3 regions of the Comamonas sp. MYb21 genome follow, and region 2 is predicted to be linked to each of the others. Evidence: predicted binding sites of a transcription regulator. Region 2 holds the regulator's gene; each other region holds the start of a gene.
What was found. The regulator LexA, encoded in region 2, represses DNA repair genes until DNA is damaged. The targets are predictions, from matches to a motif close to ACTGTATNNNNATACAGT.
Positions count from the first base shown of each region.

Region 1: the regulator LexA is predicted to act here: its motif matches at 4,444-4,461, upstream of recA (recombinase RecA).
Region 3: the regulator LexA is predicted to act here: its motif matches at 4,368-4,385, upstream of imuA (translesion DNA synthesis-associated protein ImuA).

Region 1 is NZ_JBBGZC010000005.1:106,663-112,931, forward strand. Features, by position in the region: gene yddG (aromatic amino acid DMT transporter YddG) at 1-413, shown strand, start outside; gene WH367_RS08775 (hypothetical protein) at 559-708, shown strand; gene yddG (aromatic amino acid DMT transporter YddG) at 860-1,780, shown strand; gene WH367_RS08785 (VOC family protein) at 1,855-2,334, opposite strand; gene WH367_RS08790 (VF530 family protein) at 2,449-2,700, opposite strand; gene recX (recombination regulator RecX) at 2,783-3,232, opposite strand; gene recA (recombinase RecA) at 3,320-4,396, opposite strand; gene WH367_RS08805 (MarR family winged helix-turn-helix transcriptional regulator) at 4,587-5,075, shown strand; gene WH367_RS08810 (SdiA-regulated domain-containing protein) at 5,096-6,037, opposite strand.
Region 2 is NZ_JBBGZC010000020.1:34,556-40,824, forward strand. Features, by position in the region: gene WH367_RS23250 (SDR family oxidoreductase) at 1-402, shown strand, start outside; gene WH367_RS23255 (FMN-dependent NADH-azoreductase) at 461-1,096, shown strand; gene WH367_RS23260 (hypothetical protein) at 1,524-2,114, opposite strand; gene lexA (transcriptional repressor LexA) at 2,259-2,975, opposite strand; gene WH367_RS23270 (asparaginase) at 3,090-4,115, shown strand; gene adk (adenylate kinase) at 4,212-4,868, opposite strand; gene kdsB (3-deoxy-manno-octulosonate cytidylyltransferase) at 5,086-5,880, opposite strand; gene WH367_RS23285 (hypothetical protein) at 6,038-6,269, opposite strand, start outside.
Region 3 is NZ_JBBGZC010000016.1:267-6,535, reverse strand. Features, by position in the region: gene WH367_RS21210 (SDR family oxidoreductase) at 1-871, opposite strand, end outside; gene WH367_RS21205 (hypothetical protein) at 1,052-1,201, shown strand; gene WH367_RS21200 (plasmid stabilization protein) at 1,256-1,576, opposite strand; gene WH367_RS21195 (hypothetical protein) at 1,631-1,759, opposite strand; gene WH367_RS21190 (hypothetical protein) at 1,977-2,213, shown strand; gene WH367_RS21185 (hypothetical protein) at 2,243-2,914, opposite strand; gene WH367_RS21180 (MlaD family protein) at 2,911-3,954, opposite strand; gene imuA (translesion DNA synthesis-associated protein ImuA) at 4,394-5,209, shown strand; partial or broken gene WH367_RS21170 (Y-family DNA polymerase) at 5,127-6,269, shown strand, end outside.

The DNA of each region.
Region 1 (6,269 bases), on a different contig from region 2:
GCCTCTGGCCTTGCTATTCGGTGGTGTCCAAGCGCTACACCCAGGGCGCCAATGCACTGCCGGCCTTTCTCTGGGCCGTCGCCGCCGTGCTCTGGATCAAGTACGCGCTCAGCCCCGAGCCACCGCTGCGCTTTACACTCCCCGCACTGCTGCAGCTGGGCCTGCTCAGCGGCTTGACCGCCCTGGGCTACAGCTGCTGGGACCATGGCCTGCGCGCCGGTAACCTCACGGTGATGGCCGTGGGCTCCTACTTCACCCCCGTGCTGTCTGCGCTGGTCGGCACGCTCTGGCTGCAGGTGCAGCCGTCCTGGAGCTTTTGGCAGGGCGTGGCCCTGGTCACGCTGGGCTCGCTGGTCTGCTGGTGGGCCACCCGCAGCCCGGGGCCGGCCGATGGCAAAAAGCTGGCGGGCTAAGCACCTGCCCGCGCTTGCCATCGCCAACGCAGGGCGGCATCGCCAGCCTTTGTATACACATGCAAACACCTAGGTGGCGCGCCATGGCCAAAAGCGCGCGCCGCACTATAGTGGGCGGGTTGCCCGCGTTTTTTCCGAGCTGCCCATGGACTACTCCCGCCCCAACCATATCCCCACCGCCGCCGAGCAAGAGGCCGACAAGCGCCTGGAGCTGCGTGGCCTGATCGCATTTGCCGTGCTCACCGTGGTGGCGACCATCGCTGCCGCGCTGGTCTTTGGCAGCCATATCAGCTAATCGCTGATTTCTTCACCCCTCGGAAACGACACCGCCAGCGTGGCTGCCGGGTGTGGCTGCGGTCCGCTGGCCGTCTGCCTGCAGAGCTGCGCTTTTCCAGCTAGGATGCAAGGCTGCTTTTCGCAGCTTTCCCTGCATCCACCGCGCGCCCATGTCTTCCTCTCCGATCTCCCCCGCCCAGGCCCCTTCACAACGCGCCACCCTGATTGGCCTGTCGGCCGTGCTGTGCTGGTCCACCTCGGTGGGCCTGTTTCGCAGCGTGGCCGAGCACCTGGGCCCCATTGGCGGGGCGGCGGCGGTGTTTAGCTTGGGAGCCTTGCTGGTCACGCTGCGCTTTGGCCGCCCGCGCCTGGCGCAGCTGCGCGCCATGCACCCGGCCTACCTCTGGGGCTGCGGCCTGCTGTTTGTGCTCTACGAGATCGCGCTGTCGCTGTCGCTGGGCTTTGCCAGCAACCGGGGCCAGACCTTGGAGCTGGGCATGATCAACTACCTGTGGCCCAGCCTGACGATTGTGCTGGCGACAGCCTTTGGGCTGCAGCGCTTTCGCTTCGGCCTGGTGCCGGGGGTCTTGCTGGCCATGGCCGGCATTGTGCTGGTGCTCAAGGGCGACAGCGCGCTGTCCATCGCCAGCCTCTGGGCCAATGTGCAAAGCAATCCGCTCGCCTATGGCCTGGCTTTCTCGGCCGCCTGGCTCTGGCCTTGCTACTCGGTCATCGCCAAGCGCTATGCCCATGGCGCCAACGCGCTGCCGGCTTTTCTCTGGGCCGTGGGCGCGGTGCTCTGGGTCAAGTACGCGCTCAGCGATGAGCCGGCGCTGCAGCTGTCGCTGCCGGCCATCGTGCAGCTGTGCATGCTCAGCGGCCTCACCGCGCTGGGTTACAGCTGCTGGGACCACGGCCTGCGCGCCGGCAACCTTACGGTGATGGCCGTGGGCTCCTACTTCACCCCCGTGCTCTCCGCGCTGGTCGGCACCGTCTGGCTGCAGGTGCAGCCGTCCTGGAGCTTTTGGCAGGGGGTGATGCTGGTAACGGCCGGCTCGCTGATCTGCTGGTGGTGTACCCGCAGCAAATAGCGCCGCGCGGGTGGCGCCACGCGGGATAGCGCCGCGCGGGTAGCGCCACGCGAGACAGCGCCCGCGCTGAATATTCAGCCTTTGCGTGCCGCTTCCAGCGCGGCAATATCGATCTTGGTCATGCCCATCATCGCCTCGAACACGCGCTTGGCCGCGGCGCGGTCGGGGTCGGACATGGCTGCAGTCAGCATGCGGGGCGTGATTTGCCAGGAGATGCCCCAACGGTCCTTGCACCAGCCACAGGCGCTTTCCTGCCCACCATGGCTGACGATGGCGTTCCACAGGCGGTCGGTCTCGGCCTGGTCGTCCGTGGCGATCTGGAAGGAAAAGGACTCATTGTGCTGAAAATGCGGCCCGCCGTTCAGCCCAATGCAGGCAATGCCCGCCACGTTGAACTCCACCACCAGCACATCGCCCTGCCGGCCATCGGGGTAGTCACCCGGCGCGCGGTGTACCGCGCCCACGGCGCTGTCCGGAAAAGTCTGGGCATAGAACTGCGCGGCATCGAGCGCATCGCCCTGGTACCAGAGGCATACGGTATTTTTTGCGGTCATCGTCGGTCTCCTGCGTCAAGCGGAACAGACGTCTAGGCTATCGCTTGGCAGCACACCTGTGGGTAGGACAGCGCTGCACAGCAAGGGCGCCGCCGCACTGCGGGCAATGAGGCCTCAGCCGCCGTTACGCCTTTTCTCGCGCAGCATGAACAGGTAGAGGCCCTCGACCTTCTCGCGCGCCCAGGGCGTTTTGCGCAAAAACCGCAGGCTGGAGTTGATGCTCGGGTCCAGGCAAAAACAACGCACGGGGATGCGCTCACCCAGCTCTTCCCAGCCAAAGTACGCGACCAACTCGTTCAGGATGTGCTCCAGGGTCAGGCCATGGAGGGGGTTGTTGGGCTGTTCGGCGGTGCTCATGGCCGCCATTGTCGCCGAGCAGGGGCACAGGCTGCGGGGCTGGGGCTTTGCGGGCCGCGCATGGCACAGCCCCGCGGGCACTGTTCAGCGGCTAATCGCCATCTCCGCCGCGCAGCACCTGGCGCACCACATCGCCGCCAAAGCCCCGGCTGGCCAGAAAGCGCATCTGCTTGGCCCGTTCCTGCGGGCTCTCGGGCGGCGCGCCAAAACGGCGTTGCCAGACCTCGCGGGCGCGCTGCAGTTCGGTGCTGCGCAGGCGCTCGCGGGCATCTGCGATCAGCGGGGCATCCACGCCTTTGTGGCGCAGCTCCTGCAGCACGCGGCTGGCGCCATAGCGGGCAGCCTTGGTGTGGATCACGCTGTCCACCACGCGCTGGGCGCAGATGAAGCCCTTGGCTTCGAGCTCGTCGAGGATGGCCGCCAGGTCCTCGCCCTCTTGCACATGGGGGCCGAGCTTGGCCAGCAGCTCGGCGCGCGAATGCTCACGCTGCGCCAGATAGCGCAGCGCACGTCCTTTGAGGGAGAGTTTGCTAAAAGACATGCGTTCTCATTGCTATAAAACAAATAGCTGCTTGCGCACAGCATCTGTGCACAAGCAGCTATCTCAGCGCTCAGGCTTCAGCAGCGATCAGCCTTCGGTGCCGGTCGCTACCGGGCCGTCCACCACGCCGTCTTCGGCAGGGCGCAGGCTGATGTTCAGGCTCTCGCGCACCTTGTTCTCGATCTCGATGGCGAGGTCGGGGTTTTCGCGCAGGAACTCACGCGAGTTGTCACGGCCCTGGCCGATCTTCTCGCCGTTGTAGGCGTACCAGGCACCGCTTTTCTCGATGATACGGGCGGTGACGCCCATGTCCAGGATTTCGCCTTCGCGCGAGATGCCTTCGCCAAACAGAATGTCGAACTCGGCCGTCTTGAACGGGGGCGAGACCTTGTTCTTGACCACCTTGACCTTGGTTTCGTTACCGATGGCCTCATCGCCGCGCTTGATGGTGCCGGTGCGGCGGATATCGAGGCGCACCGAGGCGTAGAACTTCAGTGCATTACCGCCGGTCGTGGTTTCGGGGCTGCCGAACATCACGCCGATCTTCATGCGGATCTGGTTGATGAAGATGACCATGCAGTTGGTCTTCTTGATCGTGGCGGTGAGCTTGCGCAGCGCCTGGCTCATCAGGCGGGCTTGCAGGCCGGGCAGCTGGTCACCCATTTCGCCTTCGATTTCGGCCTTGGGGGTCAGGGCCGCGACCGAGTCGACGACGATCAGGTCCACCGCGCCGGAGCGCACCAGGCTGTCAACGATCTCGAGCGCCTGCTCACCGGTGTCGGGCTGGCTGATCAGGATATCGCCCAGGTTCACGCCCAGCTTTTGGGCATAGCTGGTGTCCAGCGCGTGCTCGGCATCGATAAAGGCGCAAGTGCCGCCCAGCTTTTGCATCTCGGCAATCACCTGCAGGGTCAAGGTGGTCTTGCCCGAGGACTCCGGGCCGTAGATCTCGATGACCCGGCCGCGCGGCAGGCCGCCAACGCCCAGGGCAATATCCAGGCCCAGCGAGCCGGTGGACACCACCTGGATGTCCGACACCGCTTCGCCTTCACCGAGCTTCATGATGGTGCCCTTGCCGAACTGCTTTTCAATCTGGGCCAGGGCGGCGGCCAGCGCCTTGGCTTTTTCGCTGTTGGCTTCGGGTTTGGTGGCGGTGGCGTTCATGGATTTCTCCTTGCGTTTGATGGTCATGTCTTCGATCTGGAGATCCAGCTGTTTGCATATACAGCCTGGATGCTTGAACAGTAGTTTATGGGATGGGTATATTTTATAGAAGTACTTTTTTAGTCAGTTTAGTTGACTATATGCACAATAGCGACTTCAGCCTTTTTCAGCCCTTGCAGACCCGCTCACCATGCCCATTCTTCTGCCCCATTTGCCCGACGACAGCTGGCGCCTGACCCATATGGGCCGCCTGCTGGGCCATGCGATGCGCCGTTTTGATGCGCGCGTGCTGCAGCTGATGGCCCAGGACGAGGCCGTGCCGCTGGCGCTGTCGCACCTGGCCGAGCGCGACCAGGTGAGTGCCGCCCACATCCACATCACCCGCCACCTGTCGCTGGCCGGCGACCGCCTGGTGGACCTGGCAGCGCGCGCCGGCATGAGCAAGCAGGCGATGGCTCAACTGGTGGACCAGTGCGAAGCCTGGAACCTGGTGACCCGTGAGCGCGACCCGCGCGATGCCCGCGCCCGCACGGTGCGCTTTACCGAGACCGGCCTGCTGTGGCTGCAGGCCTTTGAGCGCGCCGTCAGCCAGGCCGAGGCGGAGTTCCGCGCCGAGGTCGGCGAGCAGGTCGCCACCGTGGTCAAGCTCGGTTTGGAGGTGTATGGGGCCGACAGCTGAGCGGCTGCGCCTGGCCGCGTTCAGCGGCGCTTGCGCGCGAATTTGTAGAACAGGTTGGGCTCGGAGACGATGTAGATATTGCCGCTGTTGTCCATGGCCAGGCCTTCGGGCTGCGGCACCCGCTCGGCCAGCCCCGCCATATCGGCCCACAGCGGCATCACGCTGAGCAGGTCGCCGGCGCGGCTGTACTCGTACAGCACCGACGATTCCTCCCCCAGCAGCAGCAGGTTGCCGCTGCGCGGATCGACCTCGATGGCGGCCAGATCGGTGCTGGGCATGTCGTCCACCGCCGGCACCTCCCAGGTCGAGACTTTCATATCGACCAGGCCCGGCTTGAGCTTGGACAGCGGCGCATCCATCACCAGCACCTGCATCGGCCATTTCTCGGTCACGGCCAGCAGCTGCTGGCGCTTGGCATCCCAGCCCAGGCCTTCAAGCGCAAAATTCTTGATGGCAATGTCATTGAGCTGCACATAGGGGCTGTGCTCCAGCGACACCTCGGTCACGCCCTTGCCAAACTGCACCCAGTGGATGCGGTTGGTACGCTCGTCGGCAATCGCAAACCAGTCGCCCTGGATATGGGCAATGCCTTCGGTGTCGCGGGCGCCCAGCAGCGGCGCCAGCCGCAGCAAGCGGCCATCGGTGCTCAGCTCGGCAATCTGGGGCGGGCGGTTGGTCACCGCAAACAAGGTCTGGGTCTCGGGGTTGAAGGCCAGGCCAGAGAGGTTGTCGGCAATGCCGCTGACCACCTTGGCATCGATGCTGACCTGGTAGTGCGGCAGGTTGGCAGGTGGAGCCGAGCGCGGTGCCGACTGCAGCGCATCGGTATGCCCCGGCATGGCAATGACGTGGTGCCACTGCAGGTACAAGGCAGTCAACACCAGCAAGGCCGTGACCAACACCAGGCGGCGCTGCCGCTGCGACGCCTGCCACCTCACCTGTACCTTGGGCCCTGGTCTCATCACCACCTGCTGCAGTCACACCCCACCAGCCACAGGCCGGATGCCCGCGTGTTCTGGTCAAGACGAGGCGCTATCCTACGTGAGAGCAGCCTCGGTTTGATGACGCCAGGGTCGGTTTTACGTCTGTGCAACAAAAAAACAGGGGCTCAGGACCTCACACCACGGCCTTGCGGCCCACCCGCTTTGATCTATGCTTAGGTGGCCAGCAAGGCCATGGACTCGCCTAGAATCA
Region 2 (6,269 bases):
ATCCAGGCCGGCAGCACGCCCTACACCGTGCTGCGTGCCGCACCCCTGTACGAAAGGCTGGCGCAGCTGGCACAGGGCGGCGCAGCCGACACGGCGCTGACCATGCCCCTAGCGCGTATGCAGGCGATGGCCGCAGAGGACCTGGCGATGCTGGTGGCCGATGCTGCGCTGGCGCAGCCGTTGGATGGCTGCATGGAGGTGGCCGGGCCCCAGAAGATGGCGATGGCCGACTGGATGCAGCAGTACCTGCGCTTGCGCGGCGATGCACGCACGGTGCAGGGCGATGCCGATGTGCCTTACCGGGGTGCGCTGCTGGACGATGACTGCCTGGTCCCCACAGGGCCTGCCCGCCTGGGACGGACCACGCTGGCGGCCTGGGTCTGCAAATGCAGGGCGGCTTGATGCCCCAGGCATTGGCTGGACACCGGGGTGTGATTATTTTCAAACGATTGGACGACTGATGACCCGTACCTTGCTCTTGAACTGTGGCCCCCATGGCCAGGCCAGCCATGGCTACCAACTGGCGGCCGATATGCTGGCCGAGCTGGGCCTTGCGCAGCAGCCGCTGCTGGAACGTGATCTGGTGGCCACACCGATACCGCCGATCAGCCGCGACTATGCGCTGGCAATCACCGCCAATGCAAGCGCAGATGCACCCGCGCTGGCCTGGTCGGAAACGCTGATCAAGGAGCTGGAAGACAGCGATCTGCTGATGATTCTGACCCCCATGCACAACTTTGCGGTGCCGGCCACGCTCAAGCTCTGGCTGGACCATGTGATCCGTATCCACCGCAGCTTTGCATCCACGCCCGAAGGCAAGATTGGTTTGATGAAGGACCGTCCTAGCTTGGTATTGGTGAGTTCCGGCGGCTTCCATACGGGGCCCCGTGCCAAGCAGGAAGACTTTTTGACGCCTTATCTGCGCTATGCGCTGGCCTCCATTGGCATCCGCAATGTGCATTTTGTGTTGCTGCAAGGCCTGGTATTTGGGCCTGATGCGGTAGCTGCTGCAGTGGATGGCGCCAGAGATGCGCTGCGCGAGCAGCTGGCCCCATTCAAGCAGCAGGCGCTGGAGGCTTTGGCTACTGCGCGCTGACAGGACGGGTGGCTGGCGCAAGTGGGCCGCAGACAGCGATGGCTGGCAGCGCGGGCTGCCGAGCACGCGGGCCTTGCGCCACCACGGCCTGGTCTGGCCTGGGCGTCAGGAAGGGGGGCTGCTGGACTGGGCAGCCCTGAGCCGCTGTTGCAACTGCCTTGCACATTGCCCGGAATTTCTCAGCGCCGTTCTGGAATCCCTCCGGTCGGCCACACCTGGTCGGCCACACCTAGCCGGCCGCACCTGGTCGGCCACACCTAGCCGGTCGCACCTAGCCGGCCGCACCAACTGGCACATCGGGTCGTCTGTGGCATGGTGACGGGTCGGGAACACCGAGCCCCATGCCCAAACCCTTGGCCCGCCTGGCTCTGTTTGCAGCTTTCAACGCATGCTGGCGGCCAGACTTGATGCCCGCCTGGGCACCGGCTTAGACCGCGTGCAGATGTTCCAGCCGTTCCAGGCGTTCGAGCTCGGCACAGATATCGGCCATGCTGCCCGACATGGCCCAGCGCATACCCTTTTGGCGGTGCAGGCTGGCCGGTTGGGCCCAGTACATCTTGATGGGGGCATCGTTGGCGGCCTGGGCGCTGCAGCGCTGCACTGACAGGAAGGGGCGGGTGTGGGACTGTGCGCCTACCGAGAGGCGGCGGCGCGCAGCGGGTTTGCGCGGCAGGCGGATGCGGTCGATGGGGCGCTGTGCGGGGGCCTCATCGGCAGGGCTGTCTGCGTGGGGCGTTTCTACGCCGGACGTGTCCACGCGGGACGTATCCACGCCGGACATGTTCAGGCCCTGGCCCTCGAGCAAGCTCAGCTGCTGGGCGGCGCCACGCTGTACAGCGGCAGAGGACGCGGTGGCAAAGCAGTGCACCTGGGCGGCGAGCTGGCCGTCATTGGCGGCGCCATGGCCGGGTCGGCGGCGGTTGCTGCGCACAATGGCACGCTGGATGGACTGGAACCAGGGCAGGCCAGCGACGAGGGAAAAGGGCGCAAGCGCGCGCAATGCATCTGCTACAAGCATAGGAAACTCCTTGGTATACGGGTAACAGCAGGATTGCGCAGGGCGAGCGCATCCCCCAGGGTTGTGGGCCAAGAGCCCACAACGCCCGCTACCTGGGGTTGCGCAGAAAAGGGAGGGCCGAAGTGGCCGGAAGGGCCGCTAGGCCTAGTTCAGCATCGTGTTGCGGATCAGGCCCACGGCAATGCCTTCGATCTCAAAGGGCTCGCCGGGCTGCACGATGATGGGCAGGTAATCCGGGTTTTCGGCCAGCAACTCAATGCCGTCCTTGGTGCGCTGCAGGCGCTTGACGGTGACGTCATCGCCCAGGCGCGCCACAATGATCTGGCCGTTGCGGGCCTCGCGCGTGGCTTTGACGGCCAGCAGATCGCCGTCGATGATGCCAACATCGCGCATCGACATACCGCGCACCTTGAGCAGGTAATCGGGCTGCTGCTGGAACAGGCCGCCCTCCACGGTATAGGTTTGGTCGACATGCTCTTGCGCCAGGATGGGCGAGCCGGCCGAGACGCGGCCGATCAGCGGCAGCGCCAGCTGGGCGAGCTCTTGCACCACGCGGCCGAGGCCAGCGGCGGCATTGGACACGCCTGCCAGCGGTGAGGAGAAGCGCGTGCCCCGAGCGGCATTGATGGAGCGCACGGTATCGCTTTGCAGGCGAATCCCCCGGGAGGTGCCGCTGACCAGCTCGATCACGCCCTTGCGGGCCAGCGCCTTGAGGTGGTCTTCTGCCGAATTGGCCGATTTGAAGCCCAGCTTGCTGGCAATCTCGGCGCGCGTTGGCGGGGCGCCGGTGCGCGAAATGGCGGTCTGGATCAGGTCCAGAATTTCTTGTTGGCGCGCGGTCAGTTTGGGATGGTCTCGCATAAGATCTCCGTGTGATCTGCGGTGCCGGGCAGAAGCAAAGCCACTGTGCATCCCAACACCTGTATATCAATCCAGTACCTGTATTTTTAACCAGTTTTTTGCAGGAGGCAAGCCTTGCAGCCAAAAATTTTGATCATCGGCACCGGCGGCACCATTGCCGGCATGGCCGATGACGCCGAGAAACCCGGCCAATACCGCGCAGCCCAACTGTCCATTGCGGCCTTGCTGGCGGGTGTGAGCGGTATCGAGACAGCTGCGGCAGGCCCGCTGGATGCGGTGCAGATAGCGCAAATTGATAGCAAGGACATGAATGACGAGGTCTGGCATGCGCTGCTCAAGCGCTGCGATGCGGCCATGCGCGATGAGACCGTGCGCGCTGTTGTTATCACCCACGGAACCGATACGCTCGAAGAGACGGCCTGGTTCCTGCACTGCGTTTTAGGACGCCTGGCCAAGCCCGTGGTGCTGACCTGCGCCATGCGCCCGGCCAATGCGCTGATGCCCGATGGCCCGCAAAACCTCAAGGATGCCGTGGCCGCCGCAGCGGCGCTGGATGCGGATGGCCAACCGCTGCTGCGGGAGGTAGTGGCCGTGACGGGCGGCGGCGAGCTGCACAGCGCGCGCTGGCTGCAAAAGCTGCATCCGCACCGCTTGCTGGCCTTTTCATCGGGCGAGCAGGGCCCCTTGGGCTGGGTGGATGGCGTGACCGTGCGCCTGCGCCAGGGCTATGCGCCGCAGGCACCAGGCGCAGCGGACGGCTACAGCGGCAGCCAGTGGCTGGCCGCCTTGCCAGTACCGGCCAGCCAGCCCTGGCCTTGGGTGGAGATCGTCACCAGCCACGCGGGACTGCGCCCGGGGCTGGTGGAGGCGCTACAGGCACAGGGCATCGACGGCCTGGTGGTGGCGACCACCGGCAATGGCACCGTGCATCAGGTGCTGCTGGAGGCCATGGTGCGTGCACGCCAGCAAGGTTTGCCGGTATGGCGCAGCAGCCGCTGCAGCGATGGGGTGATCAGCGATGCGGTATTACCCGGGGTGGCCGATCTGCAAAAAGACTTGGCGGTGGCCTTGACGCCCTACAAATGCCGGGTGAGTTTGCAGCTGGCGCTGGTGCAGGCACAGACCCAAGCCAAGGGTTAGCGCAGGTACCGAAGGCCTGCTTGCTGATGACGGGGACAGGCATAAAAAAGCCACTGTCGCAAGACAGTGGCGGTGCGGATAAGTCCGAGCGACTTATCAGGCCTGCAGCGCGGCAATGGCGCGTTGCGTGATCTCTTCGACCGAGCCCATGCCGCTGATGGCGCGGTATTTGGGGGCTGCGGCCGGGTCTTGGGCGGCCCAGCTGCTGTAGTAGTCCACCAAGGGGCGGGTCTGGTTGCTGTAGACGTCCAGGCGCTTCTTGACGGTTTCTTCCTTGTCGTCTTCGCGCTGCACCAGGGCTTCGCCCGTCACATCGTCCAGGCCTTCGGTCTTTGGCGGGTTGAACTTGACGTGGTAGGTACGGCCGGAAGCGGGGTGGCTGCGGCGGCCGCTCATGCGCTCGATGATGGCTTCAAACGGCACATCGATCTCCAGCACATAGTCGAGCTTGACGCCAGCGGCCTTCATCGCGTCGGCCTGGGGGATGGTGCGGGGGAAGCCGTCAAACAGGAAGCCATTGGCGCAGTCGGCCTGGGCGATACGTTCCTTGACCAGATTGATGATCAGATCGTCACTGACCAGCTGGCCGGCGTCCATCACGGCCTTGGCCTGCAGGCCTAGCGGCGTGCCAGCCTTCACGGCGGCGCGCAGCATGTCGCCGGTGGAAATCTGCGGAATACCGTATTTTTGGCAGATGAAGGCAGCTTGCGTACCTTTGCCGGCGCCGGGTGCTCCCAAAAGAATTAATTTCATGACGGTCCTTGGAGAATAAAAAACTTGCACGGCAAAAGCGGGCACTAAAGCCCGCTTTTACACAAAAAAACTGGGCTTGAGCATATCACGCATCAGGGGATTGTCAGCGAACTGGCGCCAATACCGTGTCTCGGCTGCGCAAGACAGGCATGCTGCGCCTTTTAGCTTACCGTGTGCTTGCATCGGTGGCCGTTGCGGTGCAGGGCAGGCACGCGGGTTACATCACCGCGCCCAGCAGCTGGCGCACGCGCACCAGGTCTTCGGGCGTATCAACGCCCGAGCCGGGGATCTGCCGCGTCACATGCACGGCGATGCGGTGGCCATGCCAGATCGCGCGCAGCTGCTCGAGCATCTCGATCTGCTCGGTTGGGGCCTGGCTGAGCGTGGGGAAGGTATGCAAAAACTGGGCGCGGTAGCTGTAGATGCCCATATGGTGCAGCGGCGCAAAACCGGGCGTGCCGGTGGTGCCGGGGTTCTTCCACCAGGCGACATTGACAAAATCACGACCCCAGGGGATGGGCGCGCGGCTGAAATAGCTGGCCAGGCCCTGGGCATCGAGCACCACCTTGACGACATTGGGGCTGAGCAGCGACTCCAGATCAGCGATTGGGTGCGCGACGGTGCCCATGCTGGCCTCGGGCCGCTCGCTGAGCAGCGCTGCGACCGCATCGATCAGCGCCGGCGCGATCAAGGGCTCGTCGCCTTGCACATTGACCACGATGTCATCACCACCCAATTGCAGCAGGCTGCAGGCCTCGGCCAGGCGGTCGCTGCCACTGGGGTGCTTGGGTGAGGTCATCACCGCTTGCACGCCATGCTTTTTGCAGGCGTCGATGATGCGCTCGTCATCTGCAGCCACCACCACGCGCTGGGCAGCGCTCTCTTGCGCGCGCCTGGCCACGCGCACCACCATGGGCAGACCGGCGATATCAACCAAGGGCTTGTTGGGCAGGCGCGAGGAGGCCATGCGCGAAGGAATCAAGACAGTAAACGGCGGGGGAGCGGATGCCATGGTGCTAAAGGAGAGGAGAGTGAAGCTGACGTAAATTGTAGCGAGGAGGGCAGCCGGCGAGGTGGCCGACAAGGTGCGACCAGCTAGTCGCAGCCGACCAGGCCCGACAGCGGCAAGCCACCTACCCAGGCAGCCGCCGCTGCTGCGGCGCCCGAGCTCAGGGCGCAGGCTTGACAGGCGTATTGGTCTCGTTGCTGCCAAACAGAATGGCTTCGATGGGGCGCAGCTTCTTGGCGTCGATCATCTCGCGCAGCTTGGGCAGGATGGCGACCAGGCCGTCATAGCCCTGGGCTTTTTCCAGTTGCAGCTGCAGCCGAAAGCCCTTGAGCCCCAGGCCGCTGACCAGCTGGCTGGCAGCGGCATAGGCCTTGATATAGCGCTCGCTGGGA
Region 3 (6,269 bases), on a different contig from region 2:
CCGGGGCCACCGCATTCACCCGTATGCCCCGCTCCATCAGGTTCTGCGCCAGCGCTTTGGTAAACGCATGGATGGCGCCCTTGGTCGCAGAGTAGTCCAGCAGCTGCTTGCTGCCGCGCAGGCCGGTGACCGAGCCGGTGTTCACAATCGCATCGCCCCGCTGCAGGTACGGAATGGCGGCCTTGACCATGTGGAAGTAGCCAAAGATATTGGTGCGAAAGGTCTCGTCCAGCCGCTCGGTGTTCAGGTCCTCAATATCGGCCGCATGCTGCTGGAACGCGGCATTGTTGACCAGCACATTGAGCGCGCCAAATTTTTTCAGCACCTGCTTGACGGCTTTGTCGCAAAACTGCGGGTCCTGCACATTGCCGGAGATTGCCAGGCTCTGCTGGCCCTCGTCCTCGATCAGGCGGCAGGTTTCTTTCGCATCGTCGTGCTCATTGAGGTAGAGGATCGCCACATTCGCGCCCTCGCGGGCAAACAGCACGGCCACCGCCCGGCCAATGCCCGAGTCGCCGCCGGTGATCACCGCCGTCTTGCCCTCGAGCTTGCCGCTGCCCCGGTAGTTGTCTGCCAGGTAGAGCGGCTGCAGATCCAGCGCCTTCTCATGCCCGGGTTTGGCCAGCTTCTTGCCGGACATCGGCGGCGTGGGCACGGCGTGGCCGGGGCCGGGTGCCGTCTTCTTGCTGCTTGTACCGTCTTTGCTGCGCTTGGTTTTTGGGGACGCCTTGGCCGCCTTGTCCCGGGCGTCATTGCGGGTTTGCGCTTGCTGGATGCGCTGCTGCGCAGCCACTACTTCCTCGACCGAGCGCTTGTCGGCCGAAGGCTTCTTGCTGGCGCGTTTTTTGGATGTGCTGGTGGATGGACTCATGCTGAAACTCCTTGGGTCTTGAACTTCAAAAAACAAAACGACATAGCAACGAACGGGATGCAGCGGCACACCGCTGCTACATCAACCTCGACCGCCCTACATGCGCTTACCCGCTGACAAGCTTGTCCGACATACGGCCGCCGCAGCGCGCAGTACAAACAAGGCAGAAAGGAGGCCGCCATGCCAACCCCTACTACGCCCCCTCAACCGCCGGTGGCACCACCGCCGCCGGATCTGCCCAAGCCCGAGCCCATCGATCCGCCAGACAGCACCTTGCCGATCGAGGAGCCGGGGCATGAACCACCGGTCAAGGATCCGGAACCGGTTTAAACCGGCAACGCAACAGGCCAGCACACCCACCGGTGGCTGGCCCGTTCCTTATTCTTAGTGCTTCTTGGCAGCGGCGTTGCGCTTGCGGGTGGCTGCCGCCTTTTTGGCCGATGCGGAGCGCTCCTCGGGGCTGCGGCTGGCAGCGGCTTTTTTGGCCGCTGCCGAGCGCACGGCCGCCAGCCGCGACCCCGGCCCGGTCGCCTTGCCCCGGCCCGAGCCTGAGAGCTTGCCGCCGCCCGTTTCCTTGTTCACCGTGGCCCAGGCACGTGCAGCGGCTTCATCTTCCGACACGCCTTTTTTCTCGTAGCTTTTCTCGATATGGCGGGCCATGCGTTTTTGCTTATCGGTATAAGCGGATTTATCTCCTTGGGGCATCACGGATCTCCTTGGGTGCTGCGTTGAGGCGGGGTGGCGCGGTATAGATACGCCTTACTGCGATGGATCCCCATCGGCAGGCGGGCCGCCGCCACCGGGCTGGGGCTTCTTGGGGGTGGTTGGAACTGGCTTTTGCGCTTGTGCTGTGGCCAGCGCAAGCTGTGCAGGGGGCAGATGGCGCATGGGGTCCTCCGAGGGCTGAGTCAATGCTTTCAGCCTAGCCCTGGCGCAAGGCGCTGCCTGTCAGAAAAACGCTTTGCTGCCGCTTGTTCCGCTTCACACAGCGCGTAACGGCGATGCGCGTACCCTTGCGCGCTCCCCAGGCCTACACAGCGCAGCCATGGCGCTTGCAACACTGGGCTTTTGCATGCGCTGCCGATGCCGCAGCAGGAGGACTACCATGCCCCAGCCCTACGAACCCGGCCATTCGCCGCAGCCCCCTATCCCGGGCCAGCCCCAGCCAGCCCCTGGCGTGCCCGATCCCTATGAGCCCAGCCCTTTGCACCCCTACCCGGGCAACCCGCAGCACCCTTATCCAAGTGAGCCAGTGCACCCCTACCCAGGCAACCCCGAGCACCCCTACCCCGGCACGCAGCCAGACCCGGCGCCCGATACGACAACCGGTCAATCGATATGAGTGGATGCAGCGCTTGAGCGGCTGCGGGCTTATTTCTGCGTCGCCTGCAGCAGGTCAAGACGGCGCTGCACCTGGTCGGCCAGCGCCGTATCGCCCAGCTCGCGGGCCAGGCGCTGCTGGTTGATCAGCCAGGCCATCACAGCACGGCGCCAGCCCTGGGCAGAGGCAGTGTCCACCGCCTGGGTGACGACCGCCATCGGCACCGGTCCGCGCACCGCCAGCACGCCGGCGGCGACCAGGCGCGAGAGTGGGTCTTCAATGGCAGCCAGCGCAGCGGCTGCCTGCTCCGGTGCCAGCGGTGCCACCGCCTGCTGGGCCTTGGGCAGCAAGGCCACATCGCCAGCAGCCAACTGGCCCTGCAGATAGCGCGCATAGGCCTGCTCGGCATCGGCGGCATCCTGGGCCACCGCCTCAAAGCCCGTGCAAGGGGCGGCATCCAAGGCGGCTACTTGCGCAGCGCAGCGCGCCAACTCCAACCGGGCCAACAGATCGGGCCGCGCGGTGCGGCTTACTTCGTCACGCGCACGCCGCCATTCGGCATCGGCCACCCGGCTGTTGCCTGCGAGGTAGGCATCGGTCGCGCGCTCGGCAGCGCCTTGTTCGTTGATCGCCCAGTCGGGCGCCTTCTTGCCGCTGGCGCAGCCGCCCAGCACAGCGGCGGCCAGCAGTGCAGCGGCCAGGCGGGTGGTGATGGCAATCATGGCAGTCGCACCTCGGCATCCTTTTTGGCAAACGGCCATTTGCGGTTCAGCTCGGTCAGCATGCCTTCCACCTTGCGCAGATTGGCCTCGACATCAGCGCGCAAATCGCCCAGCTGGTTGGTGGCATCCTTGGCATTGGCGCCCACGGCCTGGGCCTCCACCAGCACCGCATCCACCTTCTTCAAGCTGCCGCGCACATCACCCAGCACGGCATTGAGCTGCTGCACCGTGGCGCGCACTTCGGGCATCACGCCATCGGCCCCAAACACCTGCTTGTCGGCATTCTTGGCCAGGCCATCCAGGCGCGCCAGCAGCTGGTTGGTGCGGTCCAGGGTCTGCGATATCTTGCGCGCCTCGGCATCGCCACCCATCACCACGCCCAGCGCGCCGCTGGGGCCGTTGAGCTTGGTGCTCAGGTCACGCAGCTGCTCCAGGGTGCCGCCCAAGGCCGAGCCGGCCGAGGTCATCATGTTCAGGTTCTCCAGCAGCTGGCGGGCATTGCTCATCAGCTGCGGCAGCTCGGCCGTCGCATCGCCCGACAGCACCGCGCGCACGGCGCCATCCTCCAGCTGCGGGTCATCCAAAATGCCCGAGTAGGCCTTGATCGTCGTGCCGCCCACCAGGCCCTTGACCAGGGTGAACACGCTGCTGCTGCGCAGCCAGTGCGCGTCTTTCTCGGGCACATCCACATGGATGCGCACCGTGCCATCAGGCGCCAGCTCGATCTTGCTGACCTTGCCAATCGCAAAACCGGAGAAGGTCATGTCCAGGCCGATGGAGACGCCCTCGGAGTCATCGGCCGTCAGGATCAGCGACTGCTTGGGCTCAAATACGCCGCGCGCATACATCAGGTAAAAGGCCGAGCCCAGGATCAGCAGCAAGGTAAACAGCAGCAATGCCCCGGCCTTGCGCTCCAGATGCGGCACCGGCGCCAGGCCGTCCACCGCCACACCATCGACCACGGCCGCACGCCGCGCAGAGGCGGCAGAAGACGGCGGCGCAGGGCGGTCGGCAGAGTCGTGGGGTTCTGGTATTTGCATGTACCGCGATCTTACCCGGGCTGGCTCTTAGAACGTGTTTACGATCTCTACGCAGCCGCGTTGAAGTGCAATCGGGATGAGTTCGAAGGGCTGGTTCGCAGCTTGCACCGGGGTGCAAGCAAGAGCCAGCGCGCAGAAATCGCCCGATTTCACTTCAACCCGTAGGGACAGGGGTTTTTCGGGCGGTCTGCGTTGTTGCAAATCCTCGCAATAGCGCGGCTATTGCTGCGGTATTGCGCCTAGCATCCCATCCCGCAAAACCGCTGTCGCGGCGCGAGGAGATCGTAAACACGTTCTTCGCTTCAAAACAAAGCTGCAGGGGCTTGTTTTCAAAGACATACACAGGCTTTGCCGTCCTACAGCCCGGCGCAGGCCCGCCCGCTGTTACACATAAGCCATGCGCAAGCTCTTATACTGTACATATATACAGTTATTTGCCATGCCTCTACTCGATGCCCTGTCCCTGCCGCCCACGGTGGCCGCCCAGCTCTGGCGCGGCGACCACCTGGTGCGCGCGCCGATGGCGGGCATCCCCACCGGCTGGGATGCGCTCGATGCCCAGCTGCCCGGCAAGGGCTGGCCCAGCCAGTGCCTGACGGAGGTGCTGCAGCCCCAGGCCGGCACCCTGGAGTGGCGCCTGACCGGCAAGGCCCTGCAACAGTGCCCGCCGCACAAACCCGTCATCGCACTGGGCCCGCCGCTGCCGCCCCATGCCAGCGGGCTGGCGCAAAGCGGCCTGGCGCCTGGGCAGCTGGTCTGGATCCATGGCAGCCGCCCGCAAGACCAGCTCTGGGCGCTGGAGCAGCTGCTCCGGGCCAATGCAGCGGCCGCGCTGCTGGCCTGGCTGCCCCAGGTGCAGCCCGAGCAGATACGCCGCCTGCAAATCAGCGCCCAGCAGTTTGAAGGCCTGGTGTTTGTGTTCCGGCCCGAGAGCAGCCGGCACCAGGCCTCGGCCGCCCCGCTGCGCCTCTTGGTGCGCAGCAGCCAGCCCTGGTCGCTGCAGCTGGAGCTGCTCAAACGCCGGGGCCCTGTGCACGAAGGCACGCTGGAGCTGCCCGCCGTGCCGCCCAGCCTGCAAGCCGTGCTGCCCGCGCGCCTGTGGCCCGGCACCGTGCCGCAGCCAGCCACCCTTCCTTCCACCACCTCGACCAGAGCCATCCTCTTGCCAGACCATGACAGCGATCTGGGCCGCCCTGCTGCCCCAACTCCCCCACCCCGCCGCCAGCGCGCCCAGCCATCCAGCCTGCAGCACTGAGGCCGCCACCGCCGCGCCCAGCGCCAACATGCAAGGCCTGGCGCTGTGGGCGCAGCAGTTCACGCCGCGCCTGGCCTGCGTGCCCTCGGACAGTGTGTTTGGTGATGCGCTGGTGCTGGAGCTCTCGGCCAGCGAGCGCCTGTTTGGCGGCCGCCAGCAGCTGGCCCGGCGCCTGCTGCGCGAAAGCCGGCAGCTGGGCGTGCAGGCCATCAGCTGGGCCCCCACCAGCCTGGCCGCCATTGCGCTGGCACGCTGCGGCATCCGCCATGGCATGGGCCAGCCGCTGCCCCAGGTGCTGGCGCCCCTGCCCTTGCAGGCCATCGATGCGGTGGCCCGCCATGCCGAGCTGCTGAGCCAGCTGGGCTGCCAGAGCCTGGGCTCCGTGCATGCGCTGCCCCGGGGCGCGCTGGCCCGGCGCATGGATACGGGCATCTTGAAAGCCCTCGACCAGGCCCATGGCCTGCTGCCCGACCGCTACCCCTGGATCAGCCTGCCCGCCCGCTTTGATGCCCGGCTGGAGCTGCCCATGCGCATCGACCAGGCCGATGCGCTGATGCATGGCGCGCGCCACCTGCTGCTGCAGCTGTGCGGCTGGCTGGCGGCGCAGCGCGCCGGCGTGCGCAGCTTTCGGCTGTGCTGGTGCCATGATGCAATGCGCTCCCGTCATGTGGGCGATGGCGGCGAGCTGACCATCCACACCGCCAGCACCACGCGCGATCTGCAGCACCTGTGCCGCCTGCTGCAAGAGCACCTGGCCCATGTAGAGCTGCAAGCCCCCGTGGGCGAGCTGAGCCTGCATGCCGGTGCGCCCGAAGCGCTGCAAGAGCGCAGCGCCAGCCTGCTGCCCGACAAAACCGCCGATGGCGAAAGCCTGGAGCAGGTGCTCGAACGCATCACCGCCCGCCTGGGCGAAGACCAGGTGCAGCGCCCGCTGCTGCGGCCCGACCACCGCCCCGAGTGGCAGGTGCAGTGGCTCCCCGCGCAGCCCGCCGGCAAGGCCAAGGCCGCCCCACCCGCTGCACAGCCCCATTCACGGCTGCATGCACCGCTGCATGTGCCG